Regions from separate parts of the Thalassotalea maritima genome, predicted to be linked through region 4. Evidence: predicted binding sites of a transcription regulator. Region 4 holds the regulator's gene; each other region holds the start of a gene.
What was found. Region 4 encodes sigma-54, which starts transcription at its own class of promoters, with help from an activator protein. Its sites were predicted from a motif close to GTTGGCACGNNNNTNGNNT; they were not measured.
Positions count from the first base shown of each region.

Region 1: the regulator sigma-54 is predicted to act here: its motif matches at 2,361-2,379, upstream of ACAX20_RS05575 (DUF3192 domain-containing protein).
Region 2: the regulator sigma-54 is predicted to act here: its motif matches at 2,588-2,606, upstream of ACAX20_RS12665 (YggN family protein).
Region 3: the regulator sigma-54 is predicted to act here: its motif matches at 1,684-1,702, upstream of ACAX20_RS14155 (TorF family putative porin).

Region 1 covers NZ_CP166919.1:1,266,679-1,271,087, reverse strand. Annotated here, with positions in the region: gene ACAX20_RS05590 (Mpo1-like protein) at 259-567, opposite strand; gene ACAX20_RS05585 (GNAT family N-acetyltransferase) at 564-1,208, opposite strand; gene ACAX20_RS05580 (DUF2789 domain-containing protein) at 1,401-1,637, shown strand; gene ACAX20_RS05575 (DUF3192 domain-containing protein) at 1,929-2,303, opposite strand; gene ACAX20_RS05570 (DNA-binding protein) at 2,493-2,828, shown strand; gene syd (SecY-interacting protein) at 2,954-3,508, opposite strand; gene queF (NADPH-dependent 7-cyano-7-deazaguanine reductase QueF) at 3,584-4,409, shown strand, end outside.
Region 2 covers NZ_CP166919.1:2,842,757-2,847,165, forward strand. Annotated here, with positions in the region: gene ACAX20_RS12655 (DUF4097 domain-containing protein) at 360-1,115, opposite strand; gene ACAX20_RS12660 (CinA family nicotinamide mononucleotide deamidase-related protein) at 1,215-2,501, shown strand; gene ACAX20_RS12665 (YggN family protein) at 2,659-3,468, shown strand; gene ACAX20_RS12670 (hypothetical protein) at 3,590-4,009, opposite strand; gene ACAX20_RS12675 (NnrS family protein) at 4,229-4,409, shown strand, end outside.
Region 3 covers NZ_CP166919.1:3,163,928-3,168,336, reverse strand. Annotated here, with positions in the region: gene ACAX20_RS14165 (Dam family site-specific DNA-(adenine-N6)-methyltransferase) at 1-554, shown strand, start outside; gene ACAX20_RS14160 (DUF2970 domain-containing protein) at 561-773, opposite strand; gene ACAX20_RS14155 (TorF family putative porin) at 976-1,629, opposite strand; gene rpe (ribulose-phosphate 3-epimerase) at 1,951-2,649, shown strand; gene trpS (tryptophan--tRNA ligase) at 2,658-3,662, shown strand; gene ACAX20_RS14140 (FHA domain-containing protein) at 3,775-4,409, opposite strand, start outside.
Region 4 covers NZ_CP166919.1:386,466-390,874, reverse strand. Annotated here, with positions in the region: gene lptA (lipopolysaccharide transport periplasmic protein LptA) at 1-72, shown strand, start outside; gene lptB (LPS export ABC transporter ATP-binding protein) at 107-835, shown strand; gene ACAX20_RS01690 (RNA polymerase factor sigma-54) at 921-2,381, shown strand; gene hpf (ribosome hibernation promoting factor) at 2,406-2,693, shown strand; gene ptsN (PTS IIA-like nitrogen regulatory protein PtsN) at 2,697-3,146, shown strand; gene rapZ (RNase adapter RapZ) at 3,169-4,014, shown strand; gene ACAX20_RS01670 (HPr family phosphocarrier protein) at 4,021-4,299, shown strand.

The sequences.
Region 1 (4,409 bases), 880 kb from region 4:
AAACTTGCTTATTGGTGTCATAGTCATGTTTGTTATGCGAAGCAAAAACGCCAGAGCATTTAGTTTCATGGTTGGTTATTAGCTTATTTGGGGTTTGATTGAAATTAGGGGAATACATCCAAAGGTTTCAGTCATTGTTTTCACTATGGCAATAAACTAAAAACAAAAGCAGTATTATAGGTAACGCTCAGCGTAAAGCGAACACTCACCTATGTTTACGAGGCCTTATCTAATTGATTCAATGCCAACTTATACACATTATGGCGTTAAACGACGGCGAATTTCTTGATAAAACATCACCCAATCCCCCATAAAGCTATACAAAGGGTAGGTAAACGTCGCAGGCTTGTTTTTTTCAAATACTGCATGACCGAGCCAAGCGAATCCATAGCCAACAATAGGTAATAGCCACAGTAAACGATATTGACCGGTTAGTACTGCATAGAGAAAAAGGACGATAACTAAAGCACTGCCAATAAGGTGTAGTGCTCGACAGCGGGGATGTTGGTGTTGCGACAAATAAAACGGATAAAACTCTTTGAAACTGGTGTAGCGCTTTTGTGTCATGACATCTGCTCACGATAATGTACCATTAATGGTCCTGTCACCTTACCAACGCTAATGTCGGTTAACGTCGTATAAAGGCACTCATTAAAAAACGCCTTATATTTATCTGACGTCACATAGACAACAACGCCTTCACTTTCAGGATCTTCTTCTAGCACGGTATTAATTGCGGCCATCAAATAGTGACCAAAGCCGTGATGTTGATGCAAGGGGTGAATGGCGACAAATGACAAAATATGATAACGCGTCATGGTAACCGCTTCGATGATTTGCTGCTCTTTTTGCATCATTTGCTTAGTCGAGACATAGCCTGCCGATAACATCATTTTCAAACGCCAATGCCAAAATCGCTGGGCACCAAATTCATCAGTCGGGCTATGTAAGCAGGCGACGCCAACTAATGCTTCACCACTGTATATTCCCAGTATGAGTTGCTTGGCCTGCCAAAATGCAGCGAGCTCTTCTCGGATGGCCGCGCGTAATTTTTTTTCATAGTCGCCACTATCGTTGCCAAACAGCTCCATGAAAACAGGGTCATCATGATACGCCTGATACAGCAATGATGCCGCAAGTTTTAGCTCCGGAGCCGTTAAGTAGGCGACTCTCACCTCGTTATCCGTCTTTAACTTCACATCGTTCATCATTGCCCTCACAGATATGAATCGATGTCTTTTTTACACCAATTACATACATAAAACCAAATTAAAAACAAACTGTTACCAATGAACCATAGCAAGGCAAGGGAAAATAAGTCAACGAATTTTTGGATGCATTTGATACAACACCTATACTGCAATAACTAAGGTCGAATAATGCTAGCCAGTGAGGTTTCTATGGATTTATCACAACACAATCTTAGCAATTTATTTGCGCAACTTGGTTTGGACAACAACCAACAGTCGATGAAGATATTTATAGAGCGGCATAAAGGCATACCTGAGCATATGCGTTTATCTGAAGCACCATTTTGGAACTCATCACAATCACGCTTTATCGAACAAGCGCTAGAACAAGACTCAGACTGGAGCGAAGTGGTTGATACATTTGACTGCATGTTACGTAGCAAATAACATTAAAATACATCGCCCTCCAACAATTATGCTTTGATACAGTAACTCGTTCGGTGCGCCTGTGATGATGTTGGTATAAGGTTGCAGAAACAAAATAGGCCAAGCTATCGCATTGGCCTATTGGTTAGTCGTGAATAGTGGGTCTGCTCGTTAGCAACGTTCGCGACATTTAACTGCTCAGATGACAATGAACAGCCGGCGCTGTAAAACGCCTTACGCTACGTAAAATACCTGTCGTAAAGTACATATTGTAAGCACATGGCGTTAGCGAGCTAACACACTCAAATCCGTTTAGATTTGCTGGTAAGCACTATCGCCCCAACTGCTCAGCTTGCCGTTTTTGAAAACCAGTGGCGTGCACTCATCTTTGGTCGTTTGACTATCAGCGTGAACTCGGTTAGTGCGGTAATATAACACTTGAATAGATTCACCATTTTTATCATAAACTTCTGAAAAATCTGGTACACCAAGATAATCTTGTGCAGCTAAGTATTCCATACCAACTGTTAAGCGAGCAATTTTCTTGCGATTTTGATATTCACGCTCTTCATGATCAGCCGTAAAATGTGAGTAATCACCATCTGAGCCAGGTGCAACGACAATACAACCAGACAACGCTAAGGTCATTGGGGCGGCAAGTAATAAAGCGGCTAATGATTTTTTCATATTATTCTCTCTTAATATCCATTACTGAGTATTTTCTTAAATTTGTCATGACTAATAAAGCAAATAGGTTGCCAACTATTTTAAGTTATTGTTTTAAAAGGGATTTAACAAATCACCTCAACAATAACCAGTGACAAGCTTAGTTATTTTCGCTATTATTTTGTCAATTTAACAAAATTTGTTTTTATTATGAGCAATTTACAAAATATCTATCAAACAGCTTATCAACTAGCTCAGCAAGGCAAAACACCTTCGGTTGCGTTAATCAAAGGAAAATTGGGTCCAGGCACGCCGTTAACTCAAATCATAAAAGGTTTACAAACATGGCAAAGCAACCCTGAGCTTGGTAAACCCGAGCAAACTGTAGCTAAAGACAACACAGCACACTCATCTGTAGGCGCAGAGGCTTCTGACAAACAACTAGAGCAGCTATTAGCACCGTTAATCGCACAAATCAGCGAATTAAATCAGCAAGTAGCAAAGCTCAGCAAACAAATAAACCAGTTAGAAAAACGCCTGCCATAACAGAATCACAGAAAGCAACGCTTATCCGTATCTTGGTAAGCCATGTATTAAAGAAACCGCAAAGCTTCTTTCATGTTAGTAGCCACTATTTTAAAGTGGCTATCCTCAACTTTACATGTAAATCATTAATCGTGCTTTTTGAACGCCAGCATGTCGATAAAATCGACTAAGCTTGGTGCAATCAACTTGTTCGGTTCTAGCCCCACCGGCTCAGCCCAAACCGCACCGGTTTCATTATCAATCACTAAATTGATTTCTTCCGCGTCTGTTACGGCAAAGAATAACGTCGGCGATTGTTTTAAACGACGCTTCATCAATACATGGCCAATAAGATTTTGCTGTAAACGTTGAAAGTCATCAAAATTCCAAGCAAATAACAGCTCAAGATCGCCCTCTTTGCAGGAGCATGGTATTGCTTCTGAGTAAACGCTGGTAAAGTAATTTTTGATATCTGAATGCAAAGTCAGATCTAGGGCTTTTTCAACATTATCAAAAGACAATGATTCATTAATCGCCACGGGCTGCCAGTTCACCAGATTGTCAGTGTCAGGTTGACCAACTTCGCATGGCGACGGCCAAGCTGGGTCATGTTCAACTTTTGGTAGTTCATTAAAATTGTCTAAGTGGTATTGGCGATATTGGCTGACTAACGCCAGTAGTCTTTCTTGTAATGGGCTCATAAGGTAGAATGCGCGCTTGATAAATTATTGTAGTAAAATTATAGCCAAGTCGCTTTTATCCAAACAAGTGTAAATATGTCGAAATACAGTCATCGTGATGAATTAAAATCATTAGTACTCGGTAAAACCACCGAATACAAGAGTCAATATGCGCCTGAATTATTGCAAGCGGTTCCGCGCTCGTTAAATCGAGATGATCTTAATCTTGGTGAGAAATTACCATTTCAAGGTGAAGACGTCTGGTACGGTTACGAGCTTTCCTGGTTAAACAGTCGCGGTAAGCCTATTGTCGCTGTCGCCGAATTTCGTATTCCTTGTGAAAGTGATAATCTGATCGAATCAAAATCCTTTAAACTTTATTTAAACAGCTTTAATCAAAGCCGTTTTGACGATATAAATGACGTTGAAGTGACATTGCAGCAAGATCTCAGTAAAACCGCCAATGCGCCGGTCACGGTCAAGCTATTTGCTGTCAACAACTGCCCAGCCCTAGCTATTAACGAAAGCCAAGGTATTTGCCTTGATGATCTAGATATTAGCATTGATGATTATCAGTTTAATCGCGAGATTTTAGCCAATGCTAGCGACTCATCGGTGCAGGTTGATGAGCGTCTGCATAGCCATCTGTTAAAATCAAATTGTTTGATCACCAATCAGCCTGACTGGGGCAGCGTTTATATCGACTATAAAGGCGCGAAAATTAATCAGGAACAATTACTTCGCTACATTATTTCGTTCCGTATGCACAACGAATTTCATGAGCAATGCGTTGAACGGATATTCACTGACATTATGGCCTTTTGTCAGCCTGAAGAACTGACGGTTTTTGCGCGCTACACCCGTCGCGGCGGGCTTGATATCAACCCATACCGTTCAAACGTTAACGCAATAGCACCGACCT
Region 2 (4,409 bases), 850 kb from region 4:
TATTGAGGATTTTTACAGCGTTATTACTTACTCATGTAGAACAAGCGCACATCGTAAGCGCTGCCTTAAAAATTTGCTAACTAAACAGCGACAAAAACATACAGCAAAGGCCAACAACCCCCTAATACCTTAGTTGCGAATTTGCTAGCGCTTGACATTACTTGTCGACACATCAATTTATGGGGTGTAGCAGCAATTGCTCTAGAGGGTAAGCTTTGTTTAATCGTGAAGCTGAGAGATGCAACAGAGCGCACGATAAAAACGACTAAGCCCATAAGTCAGCGAAATAACTTATGGGCTTGTCTGAGTTTAAGCGAGCTTCATTAAAACAATGTTTAGATAGCCGCTTTACAGTACCGTTAGTTTTTCAAGATGCGAATTGAACCATTAACGCTATCTAAATCAATATTGGCATCACCGTTGCCAATAGTGCCTTCAAGATCGGTACCGTAGTACTTACCCTTAATGCCTTGCAAACCAAATTCGGTTTTAATGGCACCGTTACCGGTACTGGCATCAATCTCTGCTGAAAAATCGCTCGGTAAATACAAGCGAATACCACCATTTACTGTCTCTACATCAATATCAATATTGCTGGCTGTGTTGCTAAATTTAAGTTCAACCCCACCATTAACAGAGTCAATTTCAACATCAGAGGCAAGACCGGTTGCTTCAACCGACCCATTTACGATATCCACATTTAACTCACCAGCAACATCGTTGACTTGCAACGAGCCATTGACCAAATCAATATCGCGCAGTTTGGCATTAGTTGGGACCTTAACCGTAAATTCAATGCTACCGCCGTTGGCATTTTTACCCCAGCCTTCATCGCTTTTATACTCGGTTTCAACAACAACACGATCACCGCTTTGTTTGAGGATCACTTGCATACGATCCAACGCGTCTTGGTCGTTGGCAACCTTTACTGCTGTCACCATGATTTTAGATTGATCCCATGAGCTAATGGTGACGTCACCGTTAACGTTTTCTAAAATCAGTTGGCTACTATCGCCTACCTCAAAGGTTTTTTCTATGGTTTGGCTGACATCAGCCAACGCCGGTGTGGCAACCACAAATAAGCTCGATAATACTAATTGCTTTACAGTGTTCATTACAGTTTCCATCTATTTAACGTATTTGTCTGTTATGATGCGTGCTATCGTAAAAAGGTTTAAACACCAATCTAAAAAATTTTTATTTCAGGATCAAATATGTTGAATGTGCAATTGTTACTTACCGGTAACGAGTTAATGAGTGGCGATATAGTTGACACGAATTCCGCATACCTTGCTCAACAATTAAAAGACATAGGCATTGAGCTGCATTGTAAAACGACGGTTGGTGATAGCCTGCCACTGCTGATTGAGATGATGCAGCAGTTGTCTCGTTCAGCCGACGTATTGATTGTTAACGGTGGTTTGGGGCCAACTGTGGATGACATGACCGCACAAGCATTAAGTGATGTATCGGCGCGCCCGCTGACCATTCACCCTCTCGCTTTAGAGCATGTAAAGCAATGGTGTCTAAAGCGTCATTACACGTTAACCGGTCCAAATATAAAGCAAGCTTTGCTACCACTTGACTGTGATTTGGTAACCAATTCTATTGGCAGTGCGCCAGGTTTTAAACTGACCCACAATAATTGCTTGATCATTTGTACACCTGGTGTACCGAGTGAATTAAAAACGATGTTTGCAGACCAGATCAAACCATTATTGCAAACCATGCTGCCTGATGCGCTGAATGTGGTAACCGATAAAATGCATGTATTTGGTATTGGTGAATCCGGCTTACAAAAGATGATCAATGAGCAATTACCCGAATGGCCAGAGCAAATCGAGCTTGGCTTTCGCGCCAGCATGCCGATATTAGAAGTTAAAGTGACCAGCCGATTTAAACAAGACGACGAATTACGTCAGCAATGGGGCAGCAAACTTAACACATTATTAGGGCAACATGTGGTAAACCATAATGGCGACACGCTAGGCAAAACGCTGATACATGCTTTGGCAGAGCGTAATCTAAAAGTCACCACGGCCGAATCCTGTACCGGTGGTCTCATTGCCTCATTACTCACTCAAGTACCCGGCTCATCGGCAGTGTTTGAAGCAGGGTTTGTCACCTACTCCAATGCTATGAAACAACAGCTACTTGATGTTGATGCGGCTACCTTGCAACAGTGTGGTGCGGTAAGCCAAGCCGTTGTAGAACAAATGTTACATGGTGCTTTAACTGTCAGTGGCGCTGATTATGGAGTGGCTGTTTCTGGTATCGCTGGCCCTGATGGTGGCACCGAAGATAAACCGGTCGGCACAGTTTGGTTAGCTTGGGGTAGCAAAAATGATATCAGAGCCGTAAAACTGTTTTTTCCTGCAGGACGGCAATACTTTCAACGCTATGTTGCCAGTGCTGGTTTGGATTTATTACGCAGAATGATACTTGGCTTTAACGACCAACCACGCTATATCAGTGAGCGCCAACCTTTATCGGTAAAATAAGCTAACAAATAGTAAAAATGACTAAACCATTAAATCACCACAACCAACACGGAACATTAAGTAATTGATTTTTAACGGTTTTAAATTTTGGCAAGAGTTTTGCCTTGTTAAGGCATAGTTCTTTATAAGGCAAAAACGCAAACCAAGGATAATGATAATGAAAACAACGATTCTGGCTTTAACTACGGCATTAACGTTACTGTCGACCAGTGTTAACGCGCATGACGATAAGCAAAACTACAATATTCAATCAGATCATTGCTCTATCAATCTCAACTATGGCGTCGTAGTTGAAGGCGATCAGATTCGTTTTATCGACAACGATGAAACTTACGTACAAATCAATAATGCTCAACACTTGTTTGTTAACGGCAAGCAAGTCGCATTGAATCAGCAACAACAAAACTTAGTTACCGATTATGCTGAGCAAATTAATAAACAAGTGCCTGTGGTTGTAGATTTGGCTAACGACGCCGTGGGCATTGCCTTTGGTGCGATTTCCTCGGTTGCCTCGGCATTTACTGGAGACGACAATGTAAGCAGCGATAAGTTAGACGCTCTGTTAACGCAAGTACAAGAAAAGGTCGCACTGAAATTTAATAAAGACAACAATGGTTATTATATTGCCGAACAAAGCTTTGACGAGTTTGAGCAATTTATGGAAAACGAAATCGAAGCTGAAATAGAGTCTGTTATTGCCAGTTTCGCTGGTGACATTCTCATTGCCGTTGGTACCGCGATAAACAGCGAAGATGGAAGTTTTGAAGAGAAAATGCAAGCCTTCGGTGAACGTATGGAAAGAATGGGCGATGATATCGAGGCCAGTGTCGAACAGCAAGCAAGTGACTTAGAAGCAAAAGCAGAGTACATGTGTGATAGCTTGCAACAGCTTGATGCAACCGAACAACGCTTAGTTTCGAATATCAAAGAATTACGTAACTTTAATCTATTGGATGTAAGCGACTAACTTGTCAACGCACATGTGCAGCAAACTCAAACTCGCATTGAGATGGTAACGGAACACGGTTTAGCAAAAACAGGTTATGTTGTCGATGGCATCAGACGCTTGCACAGCGCATAGGCGTTACTCAAGTTTTGGTTTCAAACCGTTTTCCATGTTTGCCGGCGAAAGCCGTTATGATAGGTATGCCAATTAATGCAGCCACCGAGAACCATGTCGGGTGGCTGATAACCATAAGGCTGGTAAGTGCGCCAGCGTAAATAAGCACACCAACAAAAGCGGCCATTAACATACTGGCTCTTTTGGCAATCACGCACGCTGCAAGACCACCGACATAGCAGCCGATATACCACGCTAAAATGACGAAAAGCAAAGCCGCAAACGGGGCTGATTGAATGTACGTATTCATCTGCTCGATATTATCTAACAGCAAATTTTCTGGTGGCGGATACAGTATATGCCCTAAACCTTCAATAACCGCGACCAAACCGATAGCCACAGCCCAACCAACAATGACCGCCAATGGATAGCGCAGTGTTCTTTTCATAGTATCTCTCTTTTTAGTATTCCTAGACTCGAATCAAATCTGTGTGTCATCCAAGACTAAAATACCCTAATAACGATATCGAAAATGCTCCTTGTTAGCATGTGTTCGATAACCTCACATCCGTTCTATTAAGCATGGCAATAAACATAAATAATACAATTTTCATGGCGTTATTGATTTATACTTAGCATAACTTGCATAGTACACGAGGGAACTGCGATGATGAAAATTAGTGATCTTGCCGAGGAAAACAACATCACACCGTTTTTTCGTCTCGGCTTTCGCCCGTTATTTACGCTAGGTGCTTTATTCAGTTGCATAACTCTGGTTTTATGGGCTGGCTTTTTAGGCGGTACATTTGACTTGTCGCTATACGGTGGTGGCTACTTTTATCATACCC
Region 3 (4,409 bases), 530 kb from region 4:
GTTATTATCAGCTCCGTGCTCAATTTAACGCTAGCCAAGATCCGTACCAGCGTAGCTTATTGTTTTTATATATGAATCGCCATGGCTATAATGGATTGTGCCGTTATAACAGCAAAGGTGGCTATAACGTTCCTTTTGGTAAATACAAACGACCATATTTTCCAGAGAAGGAGTTAAACGCGTTTGCTGCGAAAGCCCAAGTTACGGATTTTGTCTGTGAAGGCTATCGACAAACATTTGCTCGCGCTGAAGATGGCGATGTCATTTATTGTGATCCACCTTATGTACCTTTAAGTAAAACTGCAAGCTTCACTAGTTATGCCGGCAATGGCTTTGGCTTAGATGAGCAGGCTGACTTAGCCAATGCTGCCGAAGAAGTAACCCGTGAAAAAAACGTAACCGTGTTGATATCAAATCACGATACCATTTGGACGCGCAAGATTTACGAGCATGCCGATATATTAAAAACGGTGGATGTGGCTCGCACCATCAGCCAAAAGGGCAGTAAACGCAATAAAGTGGCTGAACTACTAGCTTTATATAAACCACAATAGCCCTGATTATTGGCTAACCCTCAATACCACATTAACAACGAAAACTAGCGCTAATACAAATACCGTCACCGCAATAATTCCAGCGATGATAAAGTGGCTTAATTTTCCTTGGCGAAAGTCTCGTTGTCGGTAAGCATCACTTTGTACGCCTATTAGTGCCGCTAAAATGCTTGCCAACAGTTGTTTGAGCGTTAATGTGTTTTTAGCATTCGCTGGCATGTTCCTACTCCTAATCATTACCTCGGTGTTGATGTTTACCGTTTGGCTTATGTGCATGTGTATTTTATGAATAGACTTGTTTTAGTTAACGGCAAATGATTTGTAAAGTAAAGACATGAAAAAGGCAGCGCAGTGCTGCCTAATGAATGGAGGAATGCAGTCGTTAATGTGTTATCATTTTTGTTATCGGCGATAACCGAGATTAAAAAGTTTTGCCGATACTAAACACTAATGAATCTTCACCATCGAATGTTTCAACATCAAGCTCTTCTGAGTTTTTAATGAGTGATACGCCAACATCAAAACCTCCAACCTCGGTACCGTAGCCGACTTCAAAGTAATCACCGTCAAAGTCTTTACCCCAGCTACCCACGGTTGCGTAGAAACCTTCATATTCGGCAGTAAGCGCGATAAAGTCATAGTCTGACTCTTCAATACCTATTTCTTCATCGTCTTCGTGAGTACCAACACTGTACTCAAGAGAAAGAAAGCTGTAGCTCGCCCCTAAATTTAGTTCATTGTAAGCTGAGTCAAATAAGCCAGTATATTGGTAGGTCGTAGCACCAATACTCAAACCTAAGCCCCCTTCGGTCTCATAACCATAACCAGCGTAAATATCTATTTCCAAACCATCTTGTACATCAGCAACCCAAGTGCCAACATAGATACCGTCATACTCATAATCTAAACCAGCGCTTGCTGAAGCGGTTTCTGTTTGCGCGATACCACGGAAGAAATATTGTGATACTAAGCCGACATTAGCGCTCCAGTTCTCACCAAGATCGTCTGCGATGCTAACAAAGCTGGTTAGTGCCAAACTGGTTGCCAGTAAAGTTTTCTTAAAAGCAATTTTCATATTTTCCCACCTGTCTTAATAGTTTATTAATGTTATTCACCTACTAAGGGTTGATTGCAAAGGTGATGCCAAAAAGTGATAACCGGCTTCTAGCCCTTTTCGTAACGGGGTTTCTAAATATTGGAAACAATAAAATTCTTACCTCTGGTTAAATCTTGCTCGCTTTTGGTGCGGGATGGTCTTTTTTTGTGCACTAACGGCCAGAGATATTAAGCAACTAATGATAAAATTTAGCCATTTTATTGATTGTGAGTTCTACTTATGGCGACAAATTTGCTAAAGTATGGAGCTTATAAGAGTTGACTCCGAGGCACGCCAGTCATGTCTGAAAAATCATCGTTTTTAATTGCTCCCTCAATACTGTCGGCAGATTTTGCTCGGCTCGGTGAGGATGTCGCTAAGGTCTTGGCGGCAGGTGCTGATATCGTTCATTTTGATGTAATGGATAATCATTATGTTCCGAATTTAACGATCGGCCCTATGGTATGTAAAGCATTACGTGATTATGGTATTCAAGCGCCAATCGACGTGCATTTAATGGTGAAGCCCGTTGATAGTTTAATTCCAATGTTTGCTGAAGCCGGGGCGAGTATCATTACTTTCCATCCAGAGGCCAGCGAACATGTCGACCGAACGTTACAGCTAATCAAATCGTATGGTTGCAAGGCTGGATTGGTACTGAACCCAGCAACACCATTACACGTGCTTGATTATGTTATGGATAAGCTGGATGTTATTTTATTGATGTCTGTGAATCCTGGCTTTGGTGGGCAAAGCTTTATCGAGACGACATTTGATAAACTTCGCCAAGTTCGAGCTAAGATTGATGCCAGCGGATACAACATTCGTCTTGAAATAGACGGTGGTGTGAAGGTCGATAATATAAAACAGATAGCCGAGGCGGGCGCCGATATGTTTGTTGCTGGCTCAGCTATTTTTTCTCAACCAGATTATAAGGCTGTTATTGATGCGATGCGCGAGCAACTCGCCAGCATTGATAATGGTAATTTCAATAACTAAGGAATCGCATGACTAAGCCAGTTGTTTTAAGTGGTTGTCAGCCATCGGGTGAGCTGACTATTGGTAATTATCTAGGCGCATTGCGTCAATGGGTTGGAATGCAGGATGATCACCAGTGTTATTATTCATTGGTTGACCTACACGCCATCACAGTGCGTCAAGATCCTGTCGCGTTGCGCAAAGCCGTTTTAGATGGCTTAGCACTATATTTGGCCTGTGGCGTTGATCACAATAAAAGTACCATTTTTGTTCAGTCACATGTACCAGAGCATAGCCAACTTGCTTGGGTCCTTAATTGTTACACGCAAATGGGCGAGCTTAACCGCATGACTCAATTTAAAGATAAGTCGAGCAGGGCGGGTGCAGATATCAATGCAGGTCTATTTACCTACCCAGTATTAATGGCTGCAGACATCTTATTATACAACGCCAATCGCGTGCCGGTAGGCGAAGATCAAAAGCAACATCTTGAATTAGCTCGTGATATTGCAACCCGTTTTAATAACATTTACGGCGATACCTTCCAAGTACCAGATCCGTACATCCCGGAAACAGGTGCTCGAGTGATGAGTTTACTTGACCCACAGAAAAAGATGTCTAAGTCAGATGATAATCCAGGTAATTTTATTGGTTTATTGGAAGATCCGAAGAAGATCACTAAGAAAATCAAACGCGCGGTAACCGACTCTGATGAATTAGCTCGTATTTACTATAACGTAGAAGAAAAACCAGGCGTATCGAACCTACTGAGCTTATTGTCGTGTGCTACTGGTGAAAGCATTGAGTCTTTAGTGCCTAAGTACGAAGATAAAATGTATGGTCACTTAAAAGGCGATGTAGCAGAAGCTGTGGTAGCAATGTTGCAGCCGATTCAACAAAAATTCCATGAATACCGCCAAGATCAAGGATTCTTAGATCAAGTTATGCGTGAAGGTGCTGAAAAAGCATCGGCTCGTGCCAGCAAGGTATTGGCATCTGTTAATGAGGCTGTTGGTTTTATCCCCAAACCTTAAGCATCAGCTATATTTTTACAAAAGCCCGAACAACATAGTTCGGGCTTTTTCGTTATTAGCTACCCCGTCTTGAAATACGTTTTTCGTATCAAAACACGCCAGGATTACAGCGCTATTGCTTATTAGCGTCAGCTTTTGGTTGCTGGCTTGCTTTACTAACTTGTTCGAACAACTGGTCAGTATTGTTATTAAATTGCGCACTATCAGCCGCGGGCTTTATCGACAGCGATGGCATCATAATCGTGCTATCGTAGCTTGGATAGGCATTAAATTCTGGTTGTTGAGTTAAGTCATTAAGGTATAAACCACCGTAAATAAGCAGTGTTAATAATGCCGCAACCTTGCTTCGTCGCTTGTTTGATTGTGAAAAAGCGATATAAAGGTTAAACCAAAACAACATAAAGGTGGTGACAATATAGAGTGAATTGGTGAGCCAGCCCCATTGCCACAGACTAGAGCTGTTAAATGCTAAAAAGCGATCGGCAAAATCGATCAGCCAAAATAAATTGAGAATAAAAAAGCTCACTCCTAGTTGGCTACCTACCCGGGCTTCATTTTTGTTCATAAATGCCATTAATGAACATAACAGTGGCCACATCGCATAAGCTAAGGTTGTGTAAATTGTAGTCTCTGTCAGTTGCCCATAATTGACATCTCGTACAGCGATTTGTAAATAATTTAGGGCAAAAGTGATCAGCGCAAAGATTGCAACCATGGCGATCACCCAAGATAGGCTACCGAGGCGCT
Region 4 (4,409 bases):
ACTGATGGTAAAGGCGTCGTCACCACCATCATTGAGCCAGATGAAATAGAGCAAGAAAAGCAACCTAACTAAGGTCGTGTATAGGTAAGGCAAAAACTAGATAATTATGAGTGCAATATTGGAAGCAAAAAGCCTTGCTAAAGCCTATAAAGGTCGCAAGGTAGTAAAGAATGTCAGCTTAAAAGTTAAGGCTGGACAAGTCGTAGGCTTGCTTGGTCCAAACGGCGCCGGAAAAACAACGTCGTTTTATATGATTGTAGGTTTGGTTGCCAGTGATGCCGGTAGCGTCACCTTGAACGAGGCCGATTTAACCTTAGCGCCAATGCATGAGCGGGCAAGACATGGTATAGGCTATCTGCCACAAGAGGCGTCGATTTTTCGTAAACTGTCCGTTTACGATAACATTATGGCCATTTTGCAAACCCGTAAAGATTTAAATACCGTGCAACGTCAAGAAAAGTTAGATTCGTTAGTAGAAGAGTTTAATATTGGCCATATCATTGAAAATACCGGACAGAGCTTATCTGGTGGTGAACGCCGCCGCGTTGAAATCGCCAGAGCATTAGCTGCTGATCCACAATTTATTTTGCTCGACGAACCATTTGCCGGTGTCGATCCTATTTCTGTCGGCGATATTAAAAAAATTATTTTACACCTCAAAGATCGCGGTATCGGCGTACTTATCACCGATCACAACGTTCGTGAAACGCTTGATGTCTGTGAACACGCATACATCGTCAGTCATGGTGAACTCATTGCTGAAGGGAATGCCCAACAGGTCTTGGCAAATCAGCAAGTCAGAGATGTATACTTAGGCGAGAAATTCACGCTATAGTTAAGAGACATAAGGTGCGCATCGCCATCACTAGCTAGCGTGCCGAAAATAAATAACAATTGAGTTTGTAGGAATTACACAGTCTATGAGACCCAGTCTTCAGCTGCGCATTGGCCAGCATTTAACGATGACTCCACAACTGCAGCAAGCGATAAAATTGCTGCAGCTCTCGACGTTGGACTTGCAGCAAGAGATTCAAGAAGCGCTAGAAAGCAACCCATTGCTTGAAGCCAATGAAACGATAGAACACAGCGCAGACAACACATCAAACGACAGCAACGATGGCAGTGAAGATGCCACACCGACTCAAGATGAAATCTCAACATCCGAAGCATTGTCGCAAGAAGATATTCCGCAAGAATTATCAATCGATAGTACCTGGGAAGACAGCTATAGCGCGGGGACATCTAATACTGGTTTAGGTAAAGATCTTTCTGAAGAATTTACTTACCAAGGGGAAACCAGCGAGACCATTCACGATCATCTACTTTGGCAAATGGAACTCACTCCATTTACTGAAGTTGATCGCAGTATCGCCATTGCAGTCATCGACGCGATTGATGATGCTGGTTACTTAACCGTCTCACCGACCGATATTTTAGAAAGTTTAGGCAATGACGACGTTGAACTCGATGAAGTAGAAGCGGTTATAAAACGAATCCATATGTTTGACCCTATTGGCGTCGCTGCTTCTTCGGTACAACATTGTTTATTAATCCAGCTTAATCAATTCGACGCCGATACACCATATTTAAGCGAAGCCAAATTGATTATTACTAATCATATCGACCTGTTGGCTAATCGTGACTTTCGCACCATTATGCGAAAGACAAGGCTCAAAGAAGATCAGCTTCAGCAAGTCATGCGCTTAATTCATAGTCTCAACCCAAGACCAGGTGACGCGATAGCCCAATCGCAAGAAGAATATGTGATCCCTGATGTTTCAGTATTCAAAAAAAATGGTCGCTGGCAAGTTGAATTAAATCCCGACACCACACCTCGGTTGAATATTAATAATCATTATGCGGCCATGGCAAAAACCTCGTCAGCGCAAGACAGCCAGTTTATTCGCTCACATTTGCAAGAAGCAAAATGGTTTATCAAATCCCTAGAAAGTCGCAACGACACCTTATTAAAGGTATCTAATTGTATTGTTCAACAACAACAAGCGTTTTTTGAACACGGTCCAGAAGCAATGCGACCGATGGTATTAAATGATGTTGCTGAAATGGTCGAAATGCACGAATCAACAATATCGCGAGTTACCACACAAAAGTACATGCACACGCCGCGAGGAATATTCGAATTAAAGTATTTTTTCTCAAGCCATGTGAGTACCGACAGCGGTGGAGAATGTTCATCTACAGCCATACGCGCGTTAATCAAAAAGCTGGTCGAAGCGGAAAATCCGAAAAAGCCGTTAAGCGATAGCAAGATTACCGCGTTACTTGCCGAGCAAGGCATTAACGTGGCACGTAGAACCATAGCCAAATATCGAGAGTCCTTGGGAATACCTCCATCAAACCAAAGAAAGAGCTTAATTTAAGCACCAACGATAAGGATCGAGCTTATGCAAATCAATCTATCTGGGCACCACGTAGAAGTAACCGATTCTCTGCGAAGTTATGTAGAACAAAAATTTGAAAAACTGTCTCGACATTTTGATCACATTAATAATGTCTACGTCGTGTTAAAAGTTGAAAAATTACAACAAATTGCAGAAGCCACCCTTAATGTTAACCAAGGTGAAATTTTTGGTGCCGCCGAAAACGTTGATATGTATGCATCAATTGATGCGCTCGTTGACAAACTTGATCGGCAGGTGCTCAAACATAAGGCCAAATTATCCAGTCATTAATCTATGAATCTTACCTCTTTGTTGTCGCCGGATTGCACAATATGTGCAGCTCCGGCCAACAGTAAAAAAAATATACTTGAGCAAATTAGTCTCATTGCCGCTAATAAAATATCTTCTGCAAGTGCCAAGGACTTGCTCAACGGCCTTATTAACAGAGAAAAACTCAGCAGCACGGGTATCGGTAATGGCATTGCTATTCCCCATGTAAAAATAGATAACAGCGAAAAGCCAATTGCCGTGCTCATGACTTGCGATAAGCCTATCGACTTTGATGCGATTGATAATCGCCCAGTTGATATTTTCTTTGCGCTGTTTGTTCCCGAAGACAGCTGCCAGCAGCATTTGCAAACCCTAGCCAATGTAGCCCGTTTTTTTGCTGATAAAGATACCAGTAAAAAAGTACGTCGCTGTCTTAGTGCTGAGCAGCTCTATGCACTTGTCGCCGAAAAATAATTATCATAAAAGGTTGAATTAGATGAAGTTAATGATCGTCAGTGGTCGCTCAGGCTCAGGTAAAACCGTTGCATTAAGGGTACTTGAAGATCTTGGATATTACTGCGTTGATAATATCCCTGTGAACCTTTTACCTGCCCTAACACATACCGTTATTAACGATTACGATCGGGTGGCTGTATCGCTCGATGTGCGCAATTTACCAAGCAATCCAGAAGATGCCAGTGAAATAATCGACTATCTTCCTTCGGCTGTCGAGTTAAATATTCTGTATCTCGATGCCGACGATAATGAGCTGATTCGTCGTTATAGTGAAACGCGCCGCCTGCATCCGCTGATCAAAAAAAATATGGCGCTCGATCAGGCCATCGCGCTTGAAAAAAAATTACTCGACCCTGTCGCCACTCGAGCAAATTTATACATTAACACCTCCAGCCTTACACCACATCAATTAGCGGATTTAGTTCGTGAACGAGTGCTTGGTAAAAAGACCGGAAGTTTGGTTATCGTCTTTACCTCCTTTGGCTTTAAATACGGTGTTCCAAGCGATGCCGACTATGTCTTTGATGCCCGATTTTTACCCAATCCATTTTGGGAAGATGGGCTTAAAAACCACAATGGTCTTGACCAACCTGTGCAAGATTTTATGGCTAAACAACCGCTTGTCACCAAATTTATCTGGCAAATCAATTCTTTTATGATGACTTGGTTACCACATCTTGAACGCAATAACCGTAGCTATTTAACTATCGCTATCGGTTGCACCGGCGGCCAACATCGCAGTGTATATATTGCCGAAGCTTTAGCCAAGCAATTTAAAAACGAAGACAAAGACGTACAAATTCGCCATCGCGAGTTAAGCAAGTAATCAACCATGACTCAACACGCTAGCCGAGAAGTTACCATAGTCAACAAGTTAGGCCTGCACGCACGCGCAGCGACCAAGCTGGCAAAGCTCAGTCAAAATTTCGATGCTTCGATTACCCTCACATTAGAAGGTAAAACAGCAGATGCCGGTTCTATTATGGGGTTAATGTTATTAACAGGTAGCCAAGGAAAAACCGTACGCGTTGATACTCACGGTAGCGATGCGACTACTGCACTCAATGCTGTATGCCAGCTTTTTGTAGACAAATTTGATGAAGGCGAGTAACTCCTGTATTCAGCCTAATCGCTATTAAATACTCTACAGGCAACAAATATTAGCTGATAAAAATAGCTATTTGCGTTACACTTCAACAAGATACCTCACAAGAAAAAACA